3 regions of the Streptomyces sp. NBC_01460 genome follow, and region 1 is predicted to be linked to each of the others. Evidence: riboswitches for the same ligand, from Rfam matches in the RefSeq annotation. Region 1 holds a riboswitch; each other region holds the start of a gene.

The links. Region 1 has a riboswitch for cobalamin ahead of OG488_RS02620 (ABC transporter substrate-binding protein). Riboswitches for the same ligand answer to the same signal wherever they lie in the genome.
Region 2: linked by a shared signal. The riboswitch ahead of OG488_RS08455 (cobalamin biosynthesis protein) and the one ahead of OG488_RS02620 (ABC transporter substrate-binding protein) in region 1 are both predicted to bind cobalamin.
Region 3: linked by a shared signal. The riboswitch ahead of OG488_RS25155 (ribonucleoside-diphosphate reductase subunit alpha) and the one ahead of OG488_RS02620 (ABC transporter substrate-binding protein) in region 1 are both predicted to bind cobalamin.

The regions. Positions count from the first base shown of each region.
Region 1 covers NZ_CP109473.1:561,984-569,757, reverse strand. The annotation lists gene OG488_RS02645 (MFS transporter) at 1-200, shown strand, start outside; gene OG488_RS02640 (type B 50S ribosomal protein L31) at 313-561, shown strand; gene OG488_RS02635 (carbohydrate kinase family protein) at 670-1,620, shown strand; gene OG488_RS02630 (acyl-CoA dehydrogenase family protein) at 1,666-3,522, shown strand; gene OG488_RS02625 (hypothetical protein) at 3,519-3,689, shown strand; cobalamin riboswitch at 3,752-3,938, shown strand; gene OG488_RS02620 (ABC transporter substrate-binding protein) at 3,998-5,041, shown strand; gene OG488_RS02615 (FecCD family ABC transporter permease) at 5,038-6,123, shown strand; gene OG488_RS02610 (ABC transporter ATP-binding protein) at 6,120-6,908, shown strand; gene OG488_RS02605 (PRC and DUF2382 domain-containing protein) at 7,024-7,774, opposite strand, start outside.
Region 2 covers NZ_CP109473.1:1,887,115-1,894,888, reverse strand. The annotation lists gene OG488_RS08465 (putative cobaltochelatase) at 1-152, opposite strand, end outside; gene OG488_RS08460 (cobyric acid synthase) at 149-1,789, opposite strand; gene OG488_RS08455 (cobalamin biosynthesis protein) at 1,786-2,730, opposite strand; cobalamin riboswitch at 2,859-2,987, opposite strand; gene OG488_RS08450 (hypothetical protein) at 3,139-3,357, opposite strand; gene OG488_RS08445 (inorganic phosphate transporter) at 3,370-4,620, opposite strand; gene OG488_RS08440 (class II aldolase/adducin family protein) at 4,878-5,537, shown strand; gene OG488_RS08435 (alpha/beta hydrolase) at 5,606-6,745, shown strand; gene OG488_RS08430 (hypothetical protein) at 6,931-7,774, shown strand, end outside.
Region 3 covers NZ_CP109473.1:5,544,235-5,552,008, reverse strand. The annotation lists gene OG488_RS25175 (GntR family transcriptional regulator) at 116-886, shown strand; gene OG488_RS25170 (DUF3311 domain-containing protein) at 1,140-1,346, shown strand; gene mctP (monocarboxylate uptake permease MctP) at 1,343-2,995, shown strand; gene OG488_RS25160 (GNAT family N-acetyltransferase) at 3,114-3,614, shown strand; cobalamin riboswitch at 3,667-3,790, shown strand; gene OG488_RS25155 (ribonucleoside-diphosphate reductase subunit alpha) at 3,930-6,326, shown strand; gene OG488_RS25150 (ribonucleotide-diphosphate reductase subunit beta) at 6,326-7,342, shown strand; gene OG488_RS25145 (hypothetical protein) at 7,339-7,554, opposite strand; gene OG488_RS25140 (GlxA family transcriptional regulator) at 7,636-7,774, shown strand, end outside.

The DNA of each region.
Region 1 (7,774 bases):
GGGTCGACACCGGGGGCAGGGCGACCGCCCTCTCCGTGCAGTCGCTGGCCCAGCAGCTCGTCGGGGCGGTGGCGGGCCTCGTCATCGGCGTCCTGCCCGCGGGGCCGCTGCCCTGGCTGCTCGGCGCCGTCGTGCTCCTGGCGGGAACCCTCCTCTGGACCCGGCGCGCCCCCGCCGTGCCCGTCCCCGCGCCCGAGTGAGGCGGGGGCCGGACGCTGCCCCGTACGGCCGTCCCGGATCGCGCCCGCTCCCTCCCTTGGCGAGGCTGGCCCGGAGCCGGGACGCGAGATCCCCGTACCCCCAGGAGCAGACATGCAAGAGGACAAGCACCCGCCGTACCGTCCCGTGGTCTTCCGCGACCGCTCCGCCGGGTACGCCTTCCTGACCAGGTCCACGGCGTCGAGCGAGCAGACCATCGACTGGGACGACGGCAACAGCTACCCGGTCATCGACGTGGAGATCTCAGCCGAGAGCCACCCGTTCTTCACCGGCAGGGCCAGAGTGGTCGACACCGAGGGCCAAGTGGCCAAGTTCGAGAAGCGCTACGGCGAGGAAGCCTGAGCCCCGGGTCTCCGCGGCTCACCGCGCACGGGCAGAATCGGCGGCACCCGTGCGTGGCAGCCGTGCCGCACCGGGCGCACCGCCCGCGTCCTCCAGGAGACCCGCCCCATGCCCGACAGCCCCGCCCTGCTGGTCATCGGCGAATGCGTCGCCGACGTCGTCCGGCTGCCGGGCGCTCCCGACCGGATCCATCCCGGCGGCAGCCCGGCGAACGTCGCCTACGGCCTGGCCCGGCTCGGCCGGGACACCACGCTGATCACCCAGCTCGGCCCGGACCTCCATGGACGGCTGATCGGGGACCACCTGGGCTCGGCGGGGGTGCGGGTCCTGACGGACGGGAGCGGGGCGCCCACCCCGGCGGCCACCGTCGATCTCGACGACGCCGGCAGCGCCACGTACACCTTCGAGATCACCTGGACGCTGGGCCCGGTGGAGGTGCCGGTGGAGCGGCTTCGGCACGTGCACACCGGGTCCGTCGCCACCGCCCTGGCACCCGGCGCGGACACCGTCCTCGACCTCGTCCGCCCGCTGCGGACGGATGCCACGGTCAGCTACGACCCCAACGTGCGGCCCGCGCTGATGGGGGACCACGGCCGCGCCGTGCGCCGGGCGGAGAGCTGCGTCGCGCTCAGTGACGTCGTCAAGGCCAGCGACGAGGACCTGCGGTGGCTGTACCCGGACGAGGAGCCGGGGGAGGCCGCCGGGCGGTGGCTGCGCTCCGGGCCCGCGATCGTGCTGCTCACCCGGGGGTCCCGAGGCGCGCAGGCCTTCCTGCCGGGCGGGACGGTGAGCATCGGCGCGCCACCCGTCACGGTCGCGGACACGGTGGGGGCGGGCGACGCCTTCATGTCCGGCACGCTGCACGCCCTGGCCTCGCGCGGACTGCTCGGCGCGGGGGGCCGGGCGGGGCTGCGCTCCCTGGACCCCGCCGTCGCGGCCGAGGTGCTGCGCCACGCCGTGGCGTCGGCTGCCGTGACCGTCGCACGGGCAGGCGCGCTGCCTCCCGACGGGGAGGAGCTGGCAGCGGCCCTGACCAGCACCCCGGTCCCGGAGCGGTAGCGCGTCCAGGGGTGTCTCCCCCGTACCGCGGTCGTTGATTTCGTTATGACCGTGACCCTTACCGACACCGCCCCACCCTCGACGACGGACCTGCTGACCGGCGTCCTCCTCGGTCCGGAGTTCCGCCGCGAACACGGGTTCTGGCAGCGGCTGATCAGCACAGAACCGTTCCGCCGCCCCGCCGGTGGAACGCCCGAAGAACGACTGGAGCTCGCCTACGACCGGTTGCGGATCCTCAACCTCTCCCTCGACAGCGGCGCCCGCCTCGCCTCCGACCCCCGCGCCCTGGCCGCCCTGCACGCCTGGCTCGGCCCGGTGGACCCCGCCCTGACGACCGTGGCGGGCATCCACTACAACCTCTTCCTCGGCAGCCTCCTCGACCACGACCGCGTCGGGCGCCGCGACCTGTCCGACTACCTGACGATGCGGCGCATCGGCACCTTCCTCTGTACGGAGGTGGCGCACGGCAACAACGCGGCGGCCATGGAGACCACCGCGACGTACGACCGCGAACGGGACGGCTTCGTCCTGCACACCCCGAACGCGGGCGCGCAGAAGTTCATGCCGAACACCAGCCCGGCGGGCGGGGCCAAGTCCGGACTGGTCGCCGCACGCCTGGTCGCCGACGGCCTCGACCACGGGGTGCGCCTCTTCCTGGTGCCGCTCACCGACGACACGCAGGCGCTCCCCGGCATCCGGGTGCGACGGCTCCCCGCCCGGATGGGCAGTCCGGTGGACCACTGCCTGACCTCGTTCGACCGGCTGTTCCTGACGCGGGACGCCCTTCTGGGATCCGGCGAGGAGAGCGGCGACCAGGGGGAGTTCCGCACCGGGCCCGGGGACCGGAGGCGGCGGTTCCTCACCTCGATCGGGCGGGTCACCCCCGGCCGGGTCTCCATGAGCGCCTGCGCCGCCGGATCGGCCCGCGCGGCCCTCGCCGTCGCCGTGCGCTACGGCGGTCACCGGCTGATCAGCGGCACCCGGGGGGCTCCGCCCGTACCGGTCGACGCCCACCGGACCCACCACGGACCCCTCGCCTCCGCGATGGCCACGGTCTTCGCCATGACGCTGCTGTACCGCCGGACGCAGGAGCGGTGGGAGGCCCGCACGGACGAGGACGGCCGGACGGAGGCCGCCCGGCTCGTCGACGTGGCGAAGGCGTGGATCACCTGGCGGGCCCGCGAGGTCATCGTCGAGAGCCGTGAACGCTGCGGCGCGCAGGCGCTGCTGGAGAACAACGGCATGACCGAGCTCGTCACGGGCGTGGAGGGCGCCATCACCGCGGAGGGCGACAACATCGCCCTGTACACGAAGGCCGCGGCAGACATGCTGTTCGCCGCGGAACCCCGCGGTGACGGCGGCGGTCCGGACCGGCTCGGGCACCCCGGGGACCTGTCCGACCCGCGCTTCCTGCGCCGGCTCCTCGCCTCCGTCCAGGAGATCTGGTTCGCCCGGGCCCGGGAGCGCGCGATGCGCGCGCCCGAGGCCGCCGACGCGCTCGGACGCTGGAACGCGGCCTCGGGCCCCGCCCTGCGCGGGGTGGAGGCCTTCGCGTACCGGCAGGCCGCCGAGGCCTACGCCGAGGCCCGTGCCGCGCTCCCCGAGGGAGCCGCCAGGGACCGGCTGGGCGAGCTGGAGCGGCTGTTCGCCACCGAGTGGGTGGCCCGCAACAGCGGCGACCTGCTGGCCGCGGGGCTCCTGAGCGGCGATCAGGTCGACGAGCTGGCGGAGACCGGGGAGGAGCTGATCGCGGCCGTCGCCGCGCACGCCCGCGAACTCGCCGACTCCTTCGCCCTTCCCGAGGCGCTGCTCGCCGACTGGCCGATCGCCGGACCCGGGTACGCGGACGCGTACGACGATCCCCAGGGCCCCTGGACCGCCCCCCCGGCGGACGCCCGATGAGCGCCGTGCACGGGGAGCGGACCGTGTGCGGCCGGCTGGGGGAGCGCCTGGAGGTCCTGGGCCTGCGTACCGTCCTGCTGGCCTACTGGGGCACGACGTCCGTGCTCGCCCGCCGGTGCGGGAAGCCGCAGCCGGAAGGCGGCGAATCGGTTCACCCCAAGCGCTGACCCGCCGACGGCCGGCCGGGCACGGAGGCGGCGACGGCCCTCGGAGCCGTCGCCGCACCGCGTGATAGCTTGCAGACGCCAGTCACACTCCACGTGGAGTCAGGGAATCCGGTGCGAATCCGGAGCTGACGCGCAGCGGTGAGGGGGACGGGCGGGGCCACGGCCACTGGAACACCCTCGGGTGGACCGGGAAGGCGCTCCGTCCGGACGAACCCGAGTCCGAAGACCTGCTGGCACCCGCTCCCGCACCCGGGGGCGGAACACCGTAGCGGGCCCCGCGCATGGGCCCAGAGACGCCGAGGGACCCCGTGCCGTCCATAACCAGTACCGTACGCCGAACAGCCCTGCTCACCGCCGGACTTGTCCTGCTGACCGCCTGCGGCGGAGGGACCACCTCCGAAGGCGCAGGGCGGGAGGGTTCCGCGGACGGCTACCCGGTGACCCTGAAGAACTGCGGCCGTACGGTGACCGTCGACGCCGCTCCGCGTCACGCCGTCTCCCTCAACCAGGGATCGACGGAGATCCTGCTCTCCCTGGGCCTCGCGGACCGGCTCGCCGCCACCGCGACCTGGACGGACCCGGTGATGAAGGGCCTGGAGAAGGACGAGGCCACCGTTCCCCGTATCGCCGGGAACCAGCCCTCCTCCGAGAAGGTCCTGGCCGAGGAACCCGACTTCGTCAGCGCCTCGTTCGAGTCGACCCTCGGCAAGGGCGGTGTGGCGTCCCGTGACCAGTTCGAGGACCTGGGCGTGCCGACCTACCTCGCCCCGTCCGACTGCGTGGGCAAGGACAACACGGGCAGTGGTGACGGTTCCCGCGCCGAGCCCCTGACCATGGACCCCGTCTACGACGAAGTGCGCGACCTGGCCCAGGTGTTCGGCGTCCCGGAGAGGGGCGAGAAGCTCGTCACGAGCCTCCGGGGCCGCGTCGACAGGGCGACCGCCGGCATCGACGCCTCCGACGCCACCCTGCTCTACTGGTTCGCCAACGCCGAGGCCCCCTACCTCGCGGGCTGCTGCGGTGCCCCCGGCATCATCACCGAGGAGCTCGGCGCGAAGAACGTCTTCGACGACACGCACGAGGAATGGCCCCAGATCAACTGGGAGACGGTCGCTGACCGCAACCCCGAGGTCCTGGTCATCGGCGACCTGACCCGCAGGTCGCAGACGGCCGAGAGCGCAGAGAAGAAGATCGCGTTCCTGGAGTCCAACCCCGCCACGAAGAACCTGGACGCCGTCCGGCACAAGAGGTACGTGCTGCTCAGCGGTCAGGCGATGAACCCGACCATCCGCACGGTGGAGGGCGTGGAGCGCGTCGCGGCGGGGCTGCGCTCGTTCGGGCTCGCCGGGTGACGAACACCGGACACGCCCCCGACACACGCGTCCAGGAGTCCTTCGCCGTCCCGACGCCCGCCGGGAGGCGCGTCCTGCGCGGCGGCCTGCTGTGGAGCGCGGGAGGGGCCCTCCTGCTCCTGTCCGTCGCGGTGGCCGTCACCATCGGACCCGCCCGTATCTCCGTCCCGGACGTCTGGTCGGCGGTGGCCTCGCACCTCGGCCTCGGTGACGCGCGGCTGACCCCGATCCGGGACGGCATCATCTGGAACCTGCGCATGCCCCGCACGCTGCTCGCCGCGGTGTGCGGCGCCGGACTCGCGGTCTGCGGCACCGTGATGCAGTCGCTGCTGCGCAATCCGCTCGCCGACCCCTTCGTCCTCGGCGTCTCCTCGGGGGCGTCGACCGGGGCGGTGGTGGTCGTCGTCCTGGGCGTCGGCGGGGGAGCGGTGTCGGTCTCGGCCGGCGCCTTCGCCGGGGCGCTGTGCTCGTTTGCCCTCGTGCTGCTGCTCAGCCACACGCTCGGCGGATCCACCGACCGGGTCGTCCTCTCCGGGGTCGCGGCCATGCAGCTCTTCTCCGCGCTCACCTCCTTCGTCGTGATGATCGCCGCCGACGCCGAACAGACCCGGGGCGTGCTCTTCTGGCTGCTCGGCTCGCTGAGCGGGGTGGGCTGGATCGACGTGTGGACGTGCTCCGGCGTGCTGGTGGTGACCCTGGGGGTCTGCCTCGGGCACGCCCGCACCCTCGACGCCTTCGCCTTCGGGCAGGACGCCGCGGCCGCCCTCGGGGTGCATGTCGCCCGCACCCGGATCGTGCTGCTCTGCACGACCGCGCTGCTGACCGCGGCTCTCGTCAGCTCGGCGGGCGCCATCGGGTTCGTCGGGCTCGTCCTGCCGCACGCCGCCCGGGCGCTGACCGGTTCGGGGCACCGGAGGCTGCTGCCGGTGACCGCGCTCGCCGGGGCGGTCTTCCTGGTCTGGGTCGACACCCTGGCCAGGACCGTCCTCGACCCGCAGGAGGTGCCGGTCGGCGTGGTCACCTCCCTCATCGGGGTGCCCGCCTTCGTCCTCGTCCTGTACCGCACCCGGAGGAGCGCATGACCACGGCCGGCACCACCTCCGACGGGCTGCGGGCCGCGCGGGTCAGCCGGGAGGCCGGCGGGAGGATCGTCCTCGACGGGGTGAGCATCGCCCCGCCCCCCGGCACCACGGTCGGCCTGCTCGGGCCGAACGGCTCCGGCAAGACCACACTGCTGCGGGTGATGGCGGGCGTGCTCGCCCCCGGCTCCGGGGTCGTCACCCTCGACGGCCGCACCCTCGCCGAGACCGGCCGGCGAGGCGTGGCCCGTCGCGTGGCCGTCGTCGACCAGCACGCCGTCACGCAGGTCGACCTCAGCGTGCTGGACGTCGTACGCCTCGGCCGCATCCCGCACCGGCGCGCCTGGTCCGCGCCCGGCCCCGAGGACGAGGCCGCGGTACGCGAGGCGCTGACGCGCACGGGACTCCAGGACCGCGCCTCTCAGTCCTGGCACACCCTGTCCGGAGGGGAACGCCAGCGGGTCCAGATCGCCCGCGCCCTCGCCCAGCGGCCCCGGGAACTCCTGCTCGACGAACCGACGAACCACCTGGACATCCAGCACCAGCTGGAGCTGCTGTCCCTGGTCGCCGCGCTGCCCGTGACCGCGGTGGTGGCGCTGCACGACCTGAATCTGGCCGCGATGTTCTGCGACCGGGTCACGGTCATGAAGGACGGCCGCGTGGTGGCCGCCGGCACACCCTCGGAGGTGATCACCGAGGAACTCATCGCGGACGTCTACCGGGTACGCGCGGTGGTGACGCCGGACGGGCCGGAAGGCCGGCCGTCGGTACGGTTCCTGCCGGGCTGATCCCTCCGGGGGCGGAGCCGCCGCGGGGAGAACCCGTGACGAAGGGGCGGGCCCGTGAACCTCCGGGTCCGCCCCTCGCCACTGTCGTGCGGCCTCTCGCCGCTGTGGGAGGGGGTCAGCGACGACGTCCCTGGCCGAACTCGCCGCCCATGTCCTTGTCGCCGCCCATCTCCTTGCCGTCCGCGTAGTCGATCTTCTCCTTGCGGAGCTCGGCGGAGACTTCCTTCTGCTCGGTGACCTTGCTGGTCTCGAGACGGACCCGCTCCACGGGCACCGACTCCTTGCTGACGGTGGCTCGTTCGGCGTGCAGGGTGACTTCGACGTCCTGTTCGCCGAGTTCGCTCCGCCCCCTCGTGCCCACTCCCTTCTCGCCGGGCTGCAGAGGCTCGCGCACCACGCGTACCTCCTCGTGGGACACCGGCACCGTCCGGGTGACGTTCTCGGTCACCACGTACTTGTGCAGGCGCGCCTTTCCGCTCTCGTACTCCTCCGTACCGACCTGGAGCTGTTCCTCGGACCGGATCATCTCCTCCCGGCCTCCGGCGCCCGTGGCGGACCGCTCGGCTCCGGCTCCCGCGAGCGGGCGCGACGTGGAGGACGTGTCCATGTCGCGGTGCCTGCCGGCGCCGGCACCGGTGGTGCCCATGCCGGCCGTGGTCCCGGTGGTGGCCTTCGCCTGGCCGCCCGAGGTGGTGCCGGCCTTTCCTGCGGCTCCGGCCGCGCCGGCCGCACCCGCGGCGCCCATGGCAGCCGTTCCGGTGCCCGACGTCGTGCGCGCGTCGCCGCCCGCTCCGCCGTGGGCGGCCGCCCCCTTCCTGGTCAGCCCGTAGTGCCGGTAGAGCTCCTCCTCCTCCGATACGGAGAGG
Region 2 (7,774 bases), 1.3 Mb from region 1:
GCGGCGAGCGCGCGTACGGCCGTGGACTTGGCGGTGCCCTTCTCACCCCGGACCAGCACCCCGCCGACGGCGGGACTGACGGCGTTGAGCAGGAGCCCGAGGCGCAGATCGTCCTGCCCGACGATGGCGGTGAAGGGATACGGCGTACTCACGGAGCCTCCTCTGTAGCGATCACATCTGTACGGCCGGGCCCGGCGGCACCGGGTTCCGGCGCCCGGCCGGACGGGGCCGGGCCGGCGCCGTCCGGGGCCCCCGCGGGAGCCCGACGGGCGGGGACCGGCACGGGTGGCGCGCCCGGCGGGAGGAACGGCAGCCCCTCCGGGGCCCCCTTCTCGATCAGCCTCCACAGGGCGTCCGTGTCCGCGTGTTCCTCGATCAGGTCCCCCAGCCGGTCCAGCTGCTCCTCCCGCAGTGCCCCGAAGCTCGTGTCCGGCGCCGCGACGAACCGCCGCCCGGCCGCCCGCGCGACCTCACCGAGGAACGCCCGCCGGAACGCGTCGCTCTCCAGCGACCCGTGCCAGTGCGTCCCCCAGACCGCGCCCACCCGGCACCCGTCCAGGAACGGCTCGCCGCCCAGGACCTCGGCGACGCCGTGATGGATCTCGTACCCCTCCACCGGCTCCCCGAGCGCCGACCCGACGGGCCGCTCCAGGACCTTCTCCCGGCCGAAGCGGACGCGTACGGGCAGCAGCCCGAGCCCCTCGACCAGCCCTGCCCGGGACTCGACGTCGTCCTCGATCCGCTCGCCCAGCACCTGGAAACCGCCGCAGATGCCCAGCACCGGCCGGCCCTCGGCGGCCCGGCGGACCAGCGCGTCGGCGAGCCCCCGCTCCCGCAGCCACGCGAGGGCCTTCACGGTGCCGCGTGTCCCGGGCACGATCACGAGGTCCGCGTCGACGAGCTCCTCGGCCCGGTCCACGAACCGCACCACCACACCCGGCTCGGCCGCCAGCGCGTCCACGTCGGTGAAGTTGGACATCAGCGGTACGGCGCAGACCGCGACCCGCAGCACGTCCTCGCCGTGCGGCGGTGCCACCACCGACTCCCGCACGGTCCCGCGCATCGAGACGCGCAGCCCGTCCTCCTCGTCGATGCCCAGCCCGTGGGCGTACGGCAGCACGCCGTACGCCGGCCGCCCGGTGAGCCCGAGCAGCATGTCGAGACCGGGCTCCAGCAGGGACACGTCACCGCGGAACTTGTTGACCAGGTATCCCGCGATCAGCGACTGGTCCTCGGGGCTCAGCAGCGCCGTCGTACCGAAGAAGGAGGCGAACACACCGCCGCGGTCGATGTCCCCGACGACCAGCACCGGGAAGCGGGCGGCCCGCGCGATGCCCATGTTCACGATGTCCGTGCGCCGCAGGTTGATCTCGGCCGGACTGCCCGCCCCCTCGCAGATCACCGCGTCGTAGGTGGACCGCAGCTGCTCCAGACAGTCCGTGACCGTCCCCAGCAGCGCTTCCTGGCGTCCCCCGTGGTAGCCGCGCGCACTCATCTCGCCGACCGGCTTCCCCATCAGGACGACCTGGCTGGAGCGGTCACCGCCGGGCTTGAGCAGCACCGGGTTCATCAGCGCCGACGGCTCCACCCGGGCGGCCTGGGCCTGCATCGCCTGGGCGCGGCCGATCTCCGCCCCCTCACGGGTGACGAACGAGTTCAGCGACATGTTCTGCGCCTTGAACGGCGCGACCTTCACCCCCCGGCGCACGAGCCACCGGCAGATCCCGGCCGTGACGACGCTCTTGCCCGCGTCCGACGTCGTTCCGGCGACCAGCAGTCCGCCGCTCATGTGGCTCTCCGTCCCCTGGCGAGGCGCCCCGCCGCACACACGGCGAGGGCCAGCACACTCACCCGGCGCGACAGCCGCACCGCGCGTTCGATGTCAGCGACCCGCACCTCGCGGCCGGCCTCCCCGTTGAGCACCGGCCGGTGCTCGATCCGTCCGCCGTACGCGAGGGTCCCGCCGAGCCGTACGCCGAGCGCTCCCGCGAACGAGGCCTCCACGGGGCCCGCGTTGGGGCTCGGATGCCGTCCCGCGTCCGCCCGCCAGGCCCGTACGGCGTCGTGCGGACGCCCCCCGGCGGCCACGGCGAGCGCGGCGGTGAGCCGGGCCCCGGGCCAGCCGACGACGTCGTCGAGCCGGGCCGACGCCCAGCCGTAGCGCCGGTGGCGGGGCGACCTGTGCCCGACCATAGCGTCGAGCGTGTTGACGGCCCGGAAGCCGACCAGCCCCGGCACGCCGCCGAGCGCACCCCACACCAGGGCCCCCACCACGGCGTCGGAGGTGTTCTCGGCGACGGACTCGACGACCGCGCGGGCGATCTGCGGGCCGTCCAGCGCCTGCGGATCGCGGCCGCACAGATGCGGCAGCCGCTCGCGGGCCAGCTCTATGTCCCCGGCGGCCAGCGCCCCGCCGACGGCGCGGGCCTCCCGGCCCAGCGACGTACCCCCGACGACGGACCAGGTGGCGGCGGCGGTCAGCGCCACGGCCAGGGCCGGACGGTTCCGTACGGCACGGGCGGCCAGCGCGGCGGCGCCCGTGGCGCCCCCGGCGCAGACGAGCGTGTGCAGGGCGCCCCAGCCGCGGTGGTCGCGCCAGAGCCGGCTCTCGGCGGCCGCGGCGGCGTGCCCGAAGGCGGCGACGGGGTGGCCCCGCCGGGGATCACCGAGCAGCAGGTCGCCGATCAGGCCGGCGGTGGCGCCGTACGCGAAGATGCGGTCGGCTCGCACCGCTCAGCCGGCCGTCGCGCCTCGAAGGACCTCCGGAGCAGGTGGTGCAGCGACCGACGCAGGGCAGCCAGACATGGCGTATGTCCTCACTCAGGGTCCGCGCCCTGGTTCGACGTGACCGGCGACGAGAGTCTCCTGGCTTCCGGATCCGCAGTTCCTCCGGCCTTCCAGCCCGCGGTGGCGGGCCGTGACTTCCGTGTGGAGGCTGCTCCCCGGTGACAGTGGCGGGACCGCGCCGGATTCGCACCGGCTTCCTCTCCTGTCGCCGTAAATGGCTCCGGCAGTCCACCACGGCCCGTGAAGGCCCGTCAACCTGCCGTTGACCTGCGAGGCTTCAGTGTGCGCAGACGCACACCGGGCCGGACACACCACCGTGGTGTGTCCGGCCCGGTACGGGTCGTGCGGGTGTCAGGCGACGATCAGGTAGATCCCGTACGCGACCGCCGCCGCGCACAGCGCGAAGCAGGCGTACGCACCGGTGCGCGCCAGGGCGCCACCGCCGCCCCGCGTCGTCGACACCTGCTTGGCGAGGCCGGTGATGCCGAGGGTGAAGAGGCCGACCAGCGCCACGGTGATCACGAGGCTGACGCCGAAGACGGAGGCGAGGGCCGCCCAGTCGATGTTCATGCGGATCTGTCCTTACACCGTGGCCGGCCGGGCCGGGTCGGCCTGGGTGTCCGGAGCGGGGATGGTGGTCTTGAAGTCCGGGACGGCCACGCCGACGGGCGGCGGGCTGACGGCCGCGATGGCGGTCGTGACGACGCCCGCGGGCTCGCCCTCGGTCGCGTTGACGTTGGTGTGGTCGACCGGCTTGCGGCGCGACAGCAGCCAGATGGCACCGGAGCCCGCGACGAGCAGGATGGCGACCACGGCGACACCCCAGGGACCCTGCTTGGTCAGGAACTCGGCACCCGCGCCGACCAGGCCGGCGGCCGGCAGCGTCAGGCCCCAGGCGACGAACATCCGGGTGGCGGTGGACCAGCGGACCACGCCCCCCTTGCGTCCGAGGCCCGCGCCCATGACGGCACCGGAGCAGGACTGGGTGGTCGAGAGGGAGAAGCCGAGGTGCGAGGAGGCCAGGATGACCGTGGCCGCGCTCGTCTGGGCCGCGAAGCCCTGCGGCGGCCGGAGGTCGGTGAGGCCGCTGCCCATGGTGCGGATGATGCGCCAGCCGCCGAGGTAGGTGCCCAGCGCGATGGCGATGCCGGCGGAGGCGATGACCCAGACCGGCGGGTTGGAACCGGGGGACAGGACGCCGCCGGTGACCAGGGCCAGGGTGATGATGCCCATGGTCTTCTGGGCGTCGTTGGTGCCGTGGGCGAGCGAGACGAGACCGGCCGAGGCGATCTGGCCGGCGCGGTAGCCCTTGGCGGTCGACTTCAGCTGGGCCTCGTCGGTGATCTTCCGGTTGAGGCGGTACGTCAGCTTCGTGGCCAGCAGCGCCGCGAGACCCGCGACGAGGGGAGCGGCGATCGCGGGCAGCAGGACCTTCGTGACGACGGTGCCGCCGTTGATCGAGGACCAGCCGGCCGACATCACCGCGGCGCCGATGAGGCCGCCGAAGAGTGCGTGGGAGGAGCTGGAGGGCAGGCCGACCAGCCAGGTCAGCAGATTCCACAGGATCGCGCCGACGAGCGCGGCGAAGATGACCTCGGTTCTGAGGCCGTTCTCGTTGATGATCCCGCCGGAGATCGTCTTGGCGACCTCCACCGACAGGAACGCGCCGACGAGGTTGAGCACGGCGGACATGGCCACCGCGGTCTTGGGCTTGAGGGCGCCGGTCGAGATGGTGGTGGCCATCGCGTTGGCGGTGTCGTGGAAACCGTTCGTGAAATCGAACACGAGAGCTGTCACGATCACGATCGCGAGCAGCAGCGTGATGTGTTCCATTTACCCAGGCAATCGTTCGACGTCATTGGCACGTGGAACGTAAGCAACCAGGGTGAACGGAAGATGAACTGGGCAGGGCGGCATGGTGACCCCAACCGCGTACGTCAGTTCCGCTTGTGTGCGCCGAGAGTATCCGGAGGCGCCCACTCCGGGGCGTGGGCCGGGCGTGGGCCGGGCCCTGTCCCGCACCTGTCGTCCACCTTCGGCCCGATGTGTCCCCCGGAAGAGACATCGGTCACCACCCCTAGGATCCCCGCATGGGTGATGAGCGGCAGGACGCGATCGAGCAGGCGTGGGACGGAGTCGTCGCGACGGCCCGGCGGACGGCGGCGGACGGCCTGGTCGTCGGCACCTCGGGCAACGTCTCGGCCCGGGTCGGGGACATCGTGCTGGTCACCCCCAGCGGGGTTCCCTACGACCGCCTGGGTCCCGGCGACGCCGTCGGCGTCGACCTCGAAGGACGCCAGGTCCTCGGCGACCTCGTCCCGACCAGTGAACTGGCTCTCCACCTGGCCGTCTACCGCGACAGCGACGCCGCGGCCGTCGTCCACACCCACGCGGTGCACGCCACCGCCGTCTCCACCCTCGTCCACGAGGTGCCGCTCATCCACTACGCCGCCGCCATGATGGGCGGCCCCGTCCGCACGGCCGCCTACGCGCGCTACGGGACGCGGGAGCTCGCCGACAACATGCTGGCCGCGCTGCACGGCCGCACCGGCTGCCTGCTGCGGAACCACGGCACGGTCACCTACGGCAGCACCCTCGACCAGGCGTACGACCGCACCGCCCAGCTGGAATGGATGTGCAGGCTCTGGCTCACGGCGAGCTCCGTGCCCGGCCACAGTCCCGCCCTCCTCTCGGCCGCCCAGCTGCGTGACGTGCGGGAGGCCCTGGAGGGCTACGGCCAGCCGGGCTGAACCCGGGGCGGGCTCCGTACGGCCCCTGCCCACTGGCAGAGGGCGCCCCGGCCCAGGACACTGGAGCCGTGCGCCAGGCAACAGCGGCGGCAGTGGCCGCAACCTCGATCCTCGGCGTCGGCGCGGCAGCGGTCGCCGCCGGCCGCTACGCCAGCGACGCCGCCCTCGGGGCGCCCTCGCCACGGCCCTTCCCCGCCGACCGCCGTCTCACCGTGCACGCCACCGCGGCCGGGCAGGTCACCCTGACCCGCTCCCTCTCCGCGCTGCGTCCCGGCACGTACGGACTGACCGGCCGGGGCGGCGTCCACGCGGTGGTGGGCCCGGTGCTCGAACAGCCCGGCCGCTCCGCCGTCTCCGCGGACACCGTCGTACGCCGGCTGGAGAGCGTCACCCTCGGCAGCCTGAAGCCCGGCGCCCGGGTCCGCCTCACCCCGGAGCTCCACCGCGGTGACCCCCTCGCCGCCCTCGGCCTCGCCTACAAGGAGGTCGAGGTCCCCGGAGAGCTCGGCGCCCTGCCCGCCTGGTTCGTGCCCGGGGCCCGCGACACCTGGGTGATCACCGTGCACGGTCTCGGCACCACCAGGGACCACCCCCTGAATGTGATGGGGTTCCTCCACGACCAGCAGTTCCCCGTGCTCGACCTGGCCTACCGGGGCGACCCGGGTGCCCCGCGCTCCCCGGACGGGCTCACCCACCTCGGCGAGTCCGAGTGGCGCGACCTCGACGCCGCCATCCGCTACGCCGTGCGCTACGGGGCGGAGCACGTGGTCCTCCACGGCTGGTCGTCCGGCGCCTCGATGGCGCTGCACGCGGCCGTCAACTCCGCCCTCCGTGATCGCATCCGCGGCCTCGTCCTCGACTCCCCGGTCATGGACTGGCGGACCACGCTGCGGGCCCTCGCCTCGGCGAGGGGCGTCCCCTCGGCGCTGCTCCCCCTCGCCGTCCGCGCGGCCCAGGGCCAGACAGGGCTGCACGGCGCCCCGCTCCTGAGCACCTCGGTGCCGACGGCCCTGCACGCCCCCACCCTCATCGTCCACGGGCCCGACGACACCCTGGCCCCCTGGGGGCCCTCCCGGGAACTCGCCGCGCTCCGGCCGGACCTGGTGACCCTGCACCCCGTGCCCCAGGCTCCGCATGCGGCGATGTGGAATGCCGACCCGGCAGGCTACGAGGAGGCGCTCCGGCGCTTCCTCACGCCCCTGATGTGAGCTGATGGGCCGGAACCGCCCGGTTGGTGACCCGGCCCCGAAGCTCCCCGAACCCTGGTGACACGGCTTCCGTTTGGGCTTTCGGCCCGTCAGAGGCAAGACTGCTCCTCGTGACGTCCCGTACCCCGCGCGACTCCAGGCTGCGACTTGTCCGCCCGCGACCCCAGGCGACCGCCCGTAAGGCCGTGACGACCCGGCGCACCCGGCCGGCCCCCCGCCCACCCGAGGGCACACCGCCCCCGGCGGAACTGGCACGCCAGGCCAGGGCCGTGCTCGCCGACGCCGTACGGATCGCCCACTGGGCGGCGGACGGTACGAGTCCGGGCTCGGTCACCCTTGCCGCCCAGGCCCTGGAGCGGGCCGCCGCGGCGATGGAGCTGTCACCGGCCCAGGTGCTGACTGGCTGGGACCGGGCCAGGCTGGCCGGGCTCATCGAGCTGCACGGCGACACCGCCCGCCCCGGCTGGCGGCTGCGGGCCTGGGACCGCGACGACTCCGCCGTGCTCCGCGGCTGGGTCGCGCTCTTCGACGCCTGGTCGCTCGTCCACGCCTCACCCGACGGCATCGAGGCCACCGCCGTGGCGGAAGCCGTCGAGGCCGTGCCCCAGGTGCTCTCCCTCCTCCAGCTCTCGGCGGGGCCCGTCACCGTGCCCGCGCTCCTCGACCTGCTCGGCCAGCGCGTCGCCGAGCTCCACGAGGAGCGGTGCGAGGTGCCCTACGGCCCGCAGGAGCAGCCCGCTGCCGTCGCCGGACACCCCGCCGACCTGAACGCGCTGCTCCTCGACTGGGCCCTGGAGGGCCTGGCCTCCGTGGGCGCCCTGACGCTCGGCGCCGGCCACGCGACCCTCACCCCTCTGGGCAACTGGGCGGTCTGGGTCAAGCTGGAGCAGATCTGCGTCGCCGCCCAGAGCCCGGCCGGCAACATCGAGCAGTCCGCCGCCGACATGCTGCTCGGCTGCGCCCGGCTCACCCCCGGCCCGGCCCGCGCCGAATACCGCGCCTGGCTCGCCGCCCGGCCCGTCGGCAGCG
Region 3 (7,774 bases), 5.0 Mb from region 1:
TCGGACCGACACCTGAGGGAGGGCGACGAGCCGTGACCGGACCGTGCCACCATGTGAGCCGCGACAGACGGAGGAGCCGGTGACGGCAGCAACGCAGCAGTCGGGAAGGCGGGCCATGGGTGCCGACGGGGGCAGCAGTACGAGCGAGACCGGCACGGGTGCGGGTGCGCGTACGGCACGCGTCCCGAAGTACTACCGGCTCAAGCGCCATCTCCTCGACATGACGGACACCATGCCGCCCGGCACCCCCGTGCCGCCCGAGCGGACCCTGGCCGCGGAGTTCGACACCTCGCGCACCACGGTGCGCCAGGCCCTCCAGGAGCTGGTGGTCGAGGGCCGGCTGGAACGCATCCAGGGCAAGGGCACCTTCGTCGCCAAGCCGAAGGTCTCCCAGGCCCTGCAACTCACCTCGTACACCGAGGACATGCGCGCCCAGGGCCTGGAACCCACCTCCCAGCTGCTGGACATCGGCTACGTCACGGCGGACGACACGCTCGCCGGGCTGCTGGACATCACGGCGGGCGGGCGGGTGCTGCGGATCGAGCGGCTCCGGCTGGCCAGCGGCGAACCGATGGCCATCGAGACGACACACCTCTCGGCCAAGCGCTTCCCCGCGCTGCGCCGTTCACTGGTGAAGTACACCTCGCTCTACACCGCTCTGTCGGAGGTGTACGACGTCCGGCTCGCCGAGGCGGAGGAGACCATCGAGACCTCGCTCGCCACGCCGCGCGAGGCCGGGCTGCTCGGCACGGACGTCGGCCTCCCCATGCTCATGCTGTCCCGGCACTCGATCGACGGGCACGGCGAACCGGTGGAGTGGGTGCGCTCGGTGTACCGGGGCGACCGGTACAAGTTCGTGGCCCGCCTGAAGCGTCCCACCGACTGAGACCTTCCGGACCTCCGGCGCGACCGATCCCCCTGTCCACACAGGGGGATCAGTCATTTCGGGCGACACCGGACCGTTGCAGGACCGCAATGCGGACGGGGGGTGACGATGGGCGGACCTCTCGCCTAGATTTCCTGCGCATTACACCAGGTGATCAGCGAGGGGACGGAGTCGCCACATGCCAGAAGAAACCGATGCGAACCCACCGGCAACACCGGCAACACCGACAGCACCGACGGTGACACCCGCGAGGGTGGTCATCGCGCTCTGCCTCGTCGCCCCGTTCGTGGCGATGCTCTGGGTGAGCTCGTACGCGAAGGTCGAACCGACCTTCATCGGCATCCCGTTCTTCTACTGGTACCAGATGCTCTGGGTGCTCGTCTCGACCGCGCTGACCATGATCGCGTACAAGCTGTGGCAGCGTGACCAGCGCGCCCGCAAGGGAGGTGCGTCCGCGTGAAGGACGGCGTCAACGGTGTGGCACTCGCCGTGTTCATCTTCTTCTTCCTGGCCGTCACGGTCGTCGGATTCATGGCCGCGCGCTGGCGCAAGGCCGAGAACGAGGCCAGCCTCGACGAATGGGGCCTGGGCGGACGGTCGTTCGGCACCTGGGTCACCTGGTTCCTGCTCGGCGGCGACCTCTACACGGCGTACACCTTCGTCGCGGTGCCCGCGGCGATCTACGCGGCGGGCGCGGCCGGCTTCTTCGCGGTCCCCTACACGATCCTCGTCTACCCGCTGATCTTCACCTTCCTGCCGCGCCTGTGGTCCGTCTCGCACAAGCACGGCTACGTCACCACCTCGGACTTCGTGCGGGGCCGGTTCGGCTCGAAGGGGCTCTCGCTGGCGGTCGCCCTCACCGGCATCCTCGCCACGATGCCGTACATCGCGCTCCAGCTGGTCGGCATCCAGGCCGTGCTGGACGTCATGGGCGTCGGCGGCGGCGAGACCACGCACTGGTTCATCAAGGACCTGCCGCTGCTGATCGCGTTCGCCGTGCTCGCCGCGTACACGTACTCCTCGGGACTGCGCGCACCCGCGCTCATCGCGTTCGTCAAGGACGGCCTGATCTACCTGGTCATCGCGGTGGCCATCATCTACATCCCGATCAAGCTCGGGGGCTTCGACGACATCTTCGCCAAGGCCGGTGAGGCGTTCGCCCAGACCAACGAGGCGACGGGCAAGCCTCGCGGCGCACTCGTCCCCGGGGAGATGGGCCAGTGGGGCTACGCCACGCTGGCACTCGGCTCTGCGCTGGCGCTCTTCATGTACCCCCACTCGATCACGGCGACGCTCTCCAGCCGCAGCCGTGAGGTGATCCGGCGCAACACCACGATCCTGCCGCTGTACTCACTGATGCTCGGCCTGCTCGCCCTGCTCGGCTTCATGGCGATCGCCGCCGGGATCAAGGTGGACAACGGCCAGCTGGCGATCCCCCAGCTGTTCGAGAACATGTTCCCCGACTGGTTCGCGGGCGTGGCCTTCGCCGCGATCGGCATCGGCGCCCTGGTGCCCGCCGCGATCATGTCGATCGCCGCGGCGAACCTCTTCACCCGGAACATCTACAAGGACTTCATCAAGCCCGACGCGACCCCGGCGCAGGAGACCAAGGTCTCCAAGCTGGTCTCGCTGCTGGTGAAGGTCGGCGCGCTCGCCTTCGTCCTCACCATGGACAAGACGGTCGCGATCAACTTCCAGCTGCTGGGCGGCATCTGGATCCTCCAGACGATGCCGGCCCTGGTGGGCGGTCTGTTCACCCGGTGGTTCCACCGCTGGGCCCTGATCGCCGGCTGGGCGGTCGGCATGCTCTACGGCACGGTGGCCGCGTACGGCGTGGCCAGCCCGACCCAGAAGCACTTCGGCGGGTCCTCGAAGGAGATTCCGGGCATCGGCGAGATCGGCTACATCGGTCTCACCGCGATCGTGCTGAACATCGTCGTCGTGGTCGTGCTGACCTTCGTCCTGAACGCGCTGAAGGCCCCGGCCGGCGTGGACGAGACCTCTCCGTCCGACTACACGGCGGACGTCGGCGACCCGGGCGTCAAGGCCGAGCTCCCGCCGGCCACGGTGGGCGCACCGGGCGACGACGAACCGCTGCAACGGGTGTAGGACCCGATGGCGTACGTCCCGGCGGGGTCCGCCCCGCCGGGACGTTCCTCTGTGTGCGCAGAGCGCGGCCCCGGAAAAGGCGTGCGCCCGGCGCGCGGGCGGGGGGAGACTGACGCCCATGGATGTCTCGATCAGACCGGTCCACGCCGAGGAGCACGAGGCCCTCGGTGAGATGACCGCCCAGGCGTATCTCGACGACGGGCTGCTGGACTTCGGCGCCGACGACCCCTATCTGGAACAGCTTCGCGCCATCGGGCGACGGGCCGCCGAGGCCCTGGTACTGGTCGCGGCGGACGCCGACGGCGATCTGCTGGGCGGGGTCACCTATGTCCCGCCCGGGAGCCCCTGGGCGGACATCGCCGGGGAGGACGAGGCCGAGTTCCGGATGCTGGCCGTCTCCGCGAAGGCGCGTGGGCGCGGTGCGGGTGAGGCGCTCGTACGGGCCTGCGTCGAGCGGGCACGTGCCACCGAAGGGCTCTCCGGGATCGTCCTGTCGACCCGGTCGTCCATGGAGGCCGCCCACCGGATCTACCGCCGCCTCGGCTTCGTACGGACGCCGGAGCGGGACTGGAGCCCTCTCCCGGGCTTGCCCCTCCTCACATTCCGCCTGGCCTTCTGAGCCATCACGACACTACATGTGGGGGCTGCCATAACTGGCGGCCCCCACATGTATGCTCGACCTCGCTGTCGCCGCAGGGGAATCCGGTGCGAATCCGGAACTGTCCCGCAACGGTGTGATCGGTGTGCTTTCGCGCACCGCGGAGTCCGAAGACCTGTCGGCAGCGCGTCCGGCTCGACCGAACCGGGCGCAGAGACGTCCGGGCCCCGCGGAGGGCCGGTGGACGCCGTGCGCGCCGTGCTGCCCTCCCCCGGGTGTCCACGTGTCCGGCCCCCCGCTCCCGCAGGCCCTGAGCCGAGCGAGGGATAGCCCCAAGTGACCATCGCGCCAGCAGACCCGGTTTCAGCCGCGGAATACGAAGGCCGCACGACCGACGCGCCCGGGACCGCACTCCTGCGGACCCTGACCGGTCTCACCGCCGATCTGCCCGACACCGACCCCGGACGGGTCGCCGCCGCCGCGCTGCGTGGCCGCAACGCCCGGTCGGACGAGGCCGAGCTGCGCTCGCTGGCCACCGAGGCCGCCGCCGGCCTGATCTCCGAGGACCCGGCGTACTCCCGGCTCGCGGCCCGGCTCCTCACCCTGGCCGTCGCCGACGAGGCCGCCGGTCAGGGTGCCGTCTCCTTCTCGGCGTCGGTCGCCGTCGGACACCGCGAGGGCCTGATCGCGGACCGGACGGCCGAGTTCGTCACGCTGCACGCCGCCGCCCTCGACGCCCTGGTCGACCAGGCCCTCGCCGACGGCGCCGACGACCGCTTCGGCTACTTCGGGCTGCGGACTCTGCACAGCCGGTACCTGTTGCGTCACCCGATCACCCGGGAGGTCGTCGAGACGCCGCAGCACTTCATGCTGCGCGTCGCCGCCGGGCTCGCCGAGGACACCTCCGAGCGCGCCCTGGGCGAAGTCGCCGCGCTGTACAACCTGATGAGCCGGCTCGACTACCTGCCGTCCTCCCCCACCCTCTTCAACTCCGGCACCCGGCACCCGCAGATGTCCTCCTGCTACCTGCTGGACTCGCCGCTGGACGAGCTCGACTCGATCTACGACCGTTACCACCAGGTGGCGCGCCTCTCCAAGCACGCGGGCGGCATCGGCCTCTCGTACTCCCGCATCCGTGCCCGGGGTTCACTCATCCGGGGGACCAACGGGCACTCCAACGGCATCGTCCCGTTCCTGAAGACGCTGGACGCCTCGGTCGCCGCGGTCAACCAGGGGGGCCGCCGCAAGGGGGCCGCCGCCGTCTACCTGGAGACCTGGCACGCGGACATCGAGGAGTTCCTGGAGCTGCGCGACAACACCGGTGAGGACCAGCGGCGCACGCACAACCTCAACCTGGCGCACTGGATCCCGGACGAGTTCATGCGCCGCGTGGACGCGGACACGGAGTGGTCGCTGTTCTCCCCGGCGGACACCCCGGAGCTCGTGGACCTGTGGGGCGACGAGTTCGACGCGGCCTACCGCGCGGCCGAGGCGAAGGGCCTGGCCCGCAGGACGATGCCCGCCCGTGAGCTGTACGGCCGCATGATGCGCACGCTCGCGCAGACCGGCCAGGGCTGGATGACGTTCAAGGACGCCTCCAACCGCACGGCGAACCAGACGGCGGAGCCGGGCCGGGTCGTGCACTCCTCGAATCTCTGCACCGAGATCCTGGAGGTCACCGACGACGGTGAGACCGCCGTCTGCAACCTGGGTTCGGTCAACCTCGGCGCGTTCGTCGCCGACGGTTCGATCGACTGGGAGCGGCTGGACGCGACCGTCCGTACGGCGGTGACCTTCCTCGACCGCGTCGTGGACATCAACTTCTACCCGACCGAGCAGGCCGGGCGCTCCAACGCCCGCTGGCGGCCGGTGGGTCTGGGCGCGATGGGACTCCAGGACGTCTTCTTCCAGCTGCGCCTGCCCTTCGACTCGCCCGAGGCCCGCGCGCTCTCCACGCGGATCTCCGAGCGGATCATGCTCGCCGCCTACGAGGCGTCCTGCGACCTCGCGGAGAGGTCGGGCCCGCTGCCCGCCTGGTCCGAGACCCGCGCCGCGCGCGGCGTGCTGCACCCGGACCACTACGACACCGAGCTGAACTGGCCGGAGCGCTGGGAGGCGCTGCGCGCCCGGGTCGCGAAGAGCGGCATGCGCAACTCCCTGCTGCTCGCCATCGCCCCGACGGCGACGATCGCCTCGATCGCCGGGGTGTACGAGTGCATCGAGCCGCAGGTCTCCAACCTCTTCAAGCGCGAGACGCTCAGCGGCGAGTTCCTCCAGGTCAACGCCTACCTGGTCGACGAGCTGAAGAAGCTCGGCGTCTGGGACGCCCGCACCCGCGAGGCGCTGCGCGAGGCCAGCGGGTCCGTGCAGGGCTTCGCCTGGATCCCCGAGGACGTGCGGGCGCTGTACCGCACGGCGTGGGAGATCCCGCAGCGCGGCCTCATCGACATGGCGGCGGCCCGTACGCCGTTCCTCGACCAGAGCCAGTCGCTCAACCTGTTCCTGGAGACGCCGACGATCGGCAAGCTCTCCTCGATGTACGCGTACGCCTGGAAGCAGGGGCTGAAGACGACGTACTACCTGCGGTCGCGGCCGGCGACCCGGATCGCCCGCGCGGCGTCCGGGACGGCTGCCGCCGCCGCCCCGATCCCCGTCCAGCAGGCTTCCGCCCCCGACGCGGACGCGATCGCCTGCTCCCTCGAAAACCCCGAGTCCTGCGAGGCCTGCCAGTAATGAGCACCAACGAGAACAAGAACCTGCTCGACCCGGGCTTCGAACTGACCCTGCGTCCCATGCGCTACCCGGACTTCTACGAGCGGTACCGGGACGCGATCAAGAACACCTGGACGGTGGAGGAGGTCGATCTCCACTCCGACGTCTCCGACCTCGCCAAGCTCTCGCCCGGTGAGCAGCACATGATCGGCCGGCTCGTCGCCTTCTTCGCGACGGGCGACTCGATCGTCTCCAACAACCTGGTGCTGACGCTCTACAAGCACATCAACTCCCCCGAGGCGCGGCTCTACCTGTCGCGCCAGCTGTTCGAGGAGGCCGTGCACGTCCAGTTCTACCTGACGCTGCTCGACACCTACCTGCCCGACCCGGAGGACCGCGCGGCGGCCTTCGACGCGGTCGAGGAGATCCCCTCGATCCGCGAGAAGGCCCAGTTCTGCTTCCGGTGGATGGACTCGGTCGAGAAGATCGAGCGGCTGGAGACGAAGGCCGACCGCCGCCGCTTCCTGCTGAACCTCATCTGCTTCGCCGCGTGCATCGAGGGGCTGTTCTTCTACGGCGCGTTCGCGTACGTCTACTGGTTCCGCTCGCGCGGGCTGCTGCACGGCCTCGCCACGGGCACCAACTGGGTGTTCCGTGACGAGACCATGCACATGAACTTCGCCTTCGAGGTCGTGGACACCGTCCGCAAGGAGGAGCCGGACCTCTTCGACGACGAGCTCCAGCAGCAGGTCACCGACATGCTGAAGGAGGCCGTCGAGGCGGAGCTGCAGTTCGGCCGCGACCTGTGCGGCGAGGGCCTGCCCGGCATGAACACCGAGTCGATGCGCCAGTACCTGGAGTGCGTCGCCGACCAGCGGCTCACCCGCCTCGGATTCCCGCCGCTCTACGGTTCGGAGAACCCGTTCTCCTTCATGGAGCTCCAGGGGGTGCAGGAGCTGACGAACTTCTTCGAGCGCCGCCCCTCCGCGTACCAGGTGGCGGTGGAGGGGTCCGTCGGCTTCGACGACGACTTCTAGACCCTCGCCCACGACCTGAGGTGGGGGCGCCGCGTGGCCGGGACCGGCCGCGCGGCGCCGGTCGTTCCCGGGGGCGCGGCGGCTTCCCCGTTCCGTCGTGCCTCCCGCAGTTCGCGGTCGATCCGGCGCTCCCGCGCGAACCCGAGGACGGCGGGCAGCAGGACGAGGGCGAAAAGTGCGGCTATGGCCAGGTAGCTCAGGAATGTGTTCATGGCTCCACTGTCGTCCGTGCGCCCGGATTCCGGCAGTGGCAGGACTGTCACACACCATCGAATTGCTGCCACACTGGCGTCATGCTGAAGAATGTCGCCGTTCTGCTCCTCGACGAGGTCCATCCGTTCGAACTCGGCGTGCTGTGCGAGGTGTTCGGCCTCGACCGGTCCGAGGAAGGCCTGCCCGTGCAGGACTTCGCGGTGGTCTCCGCCGAGGGAC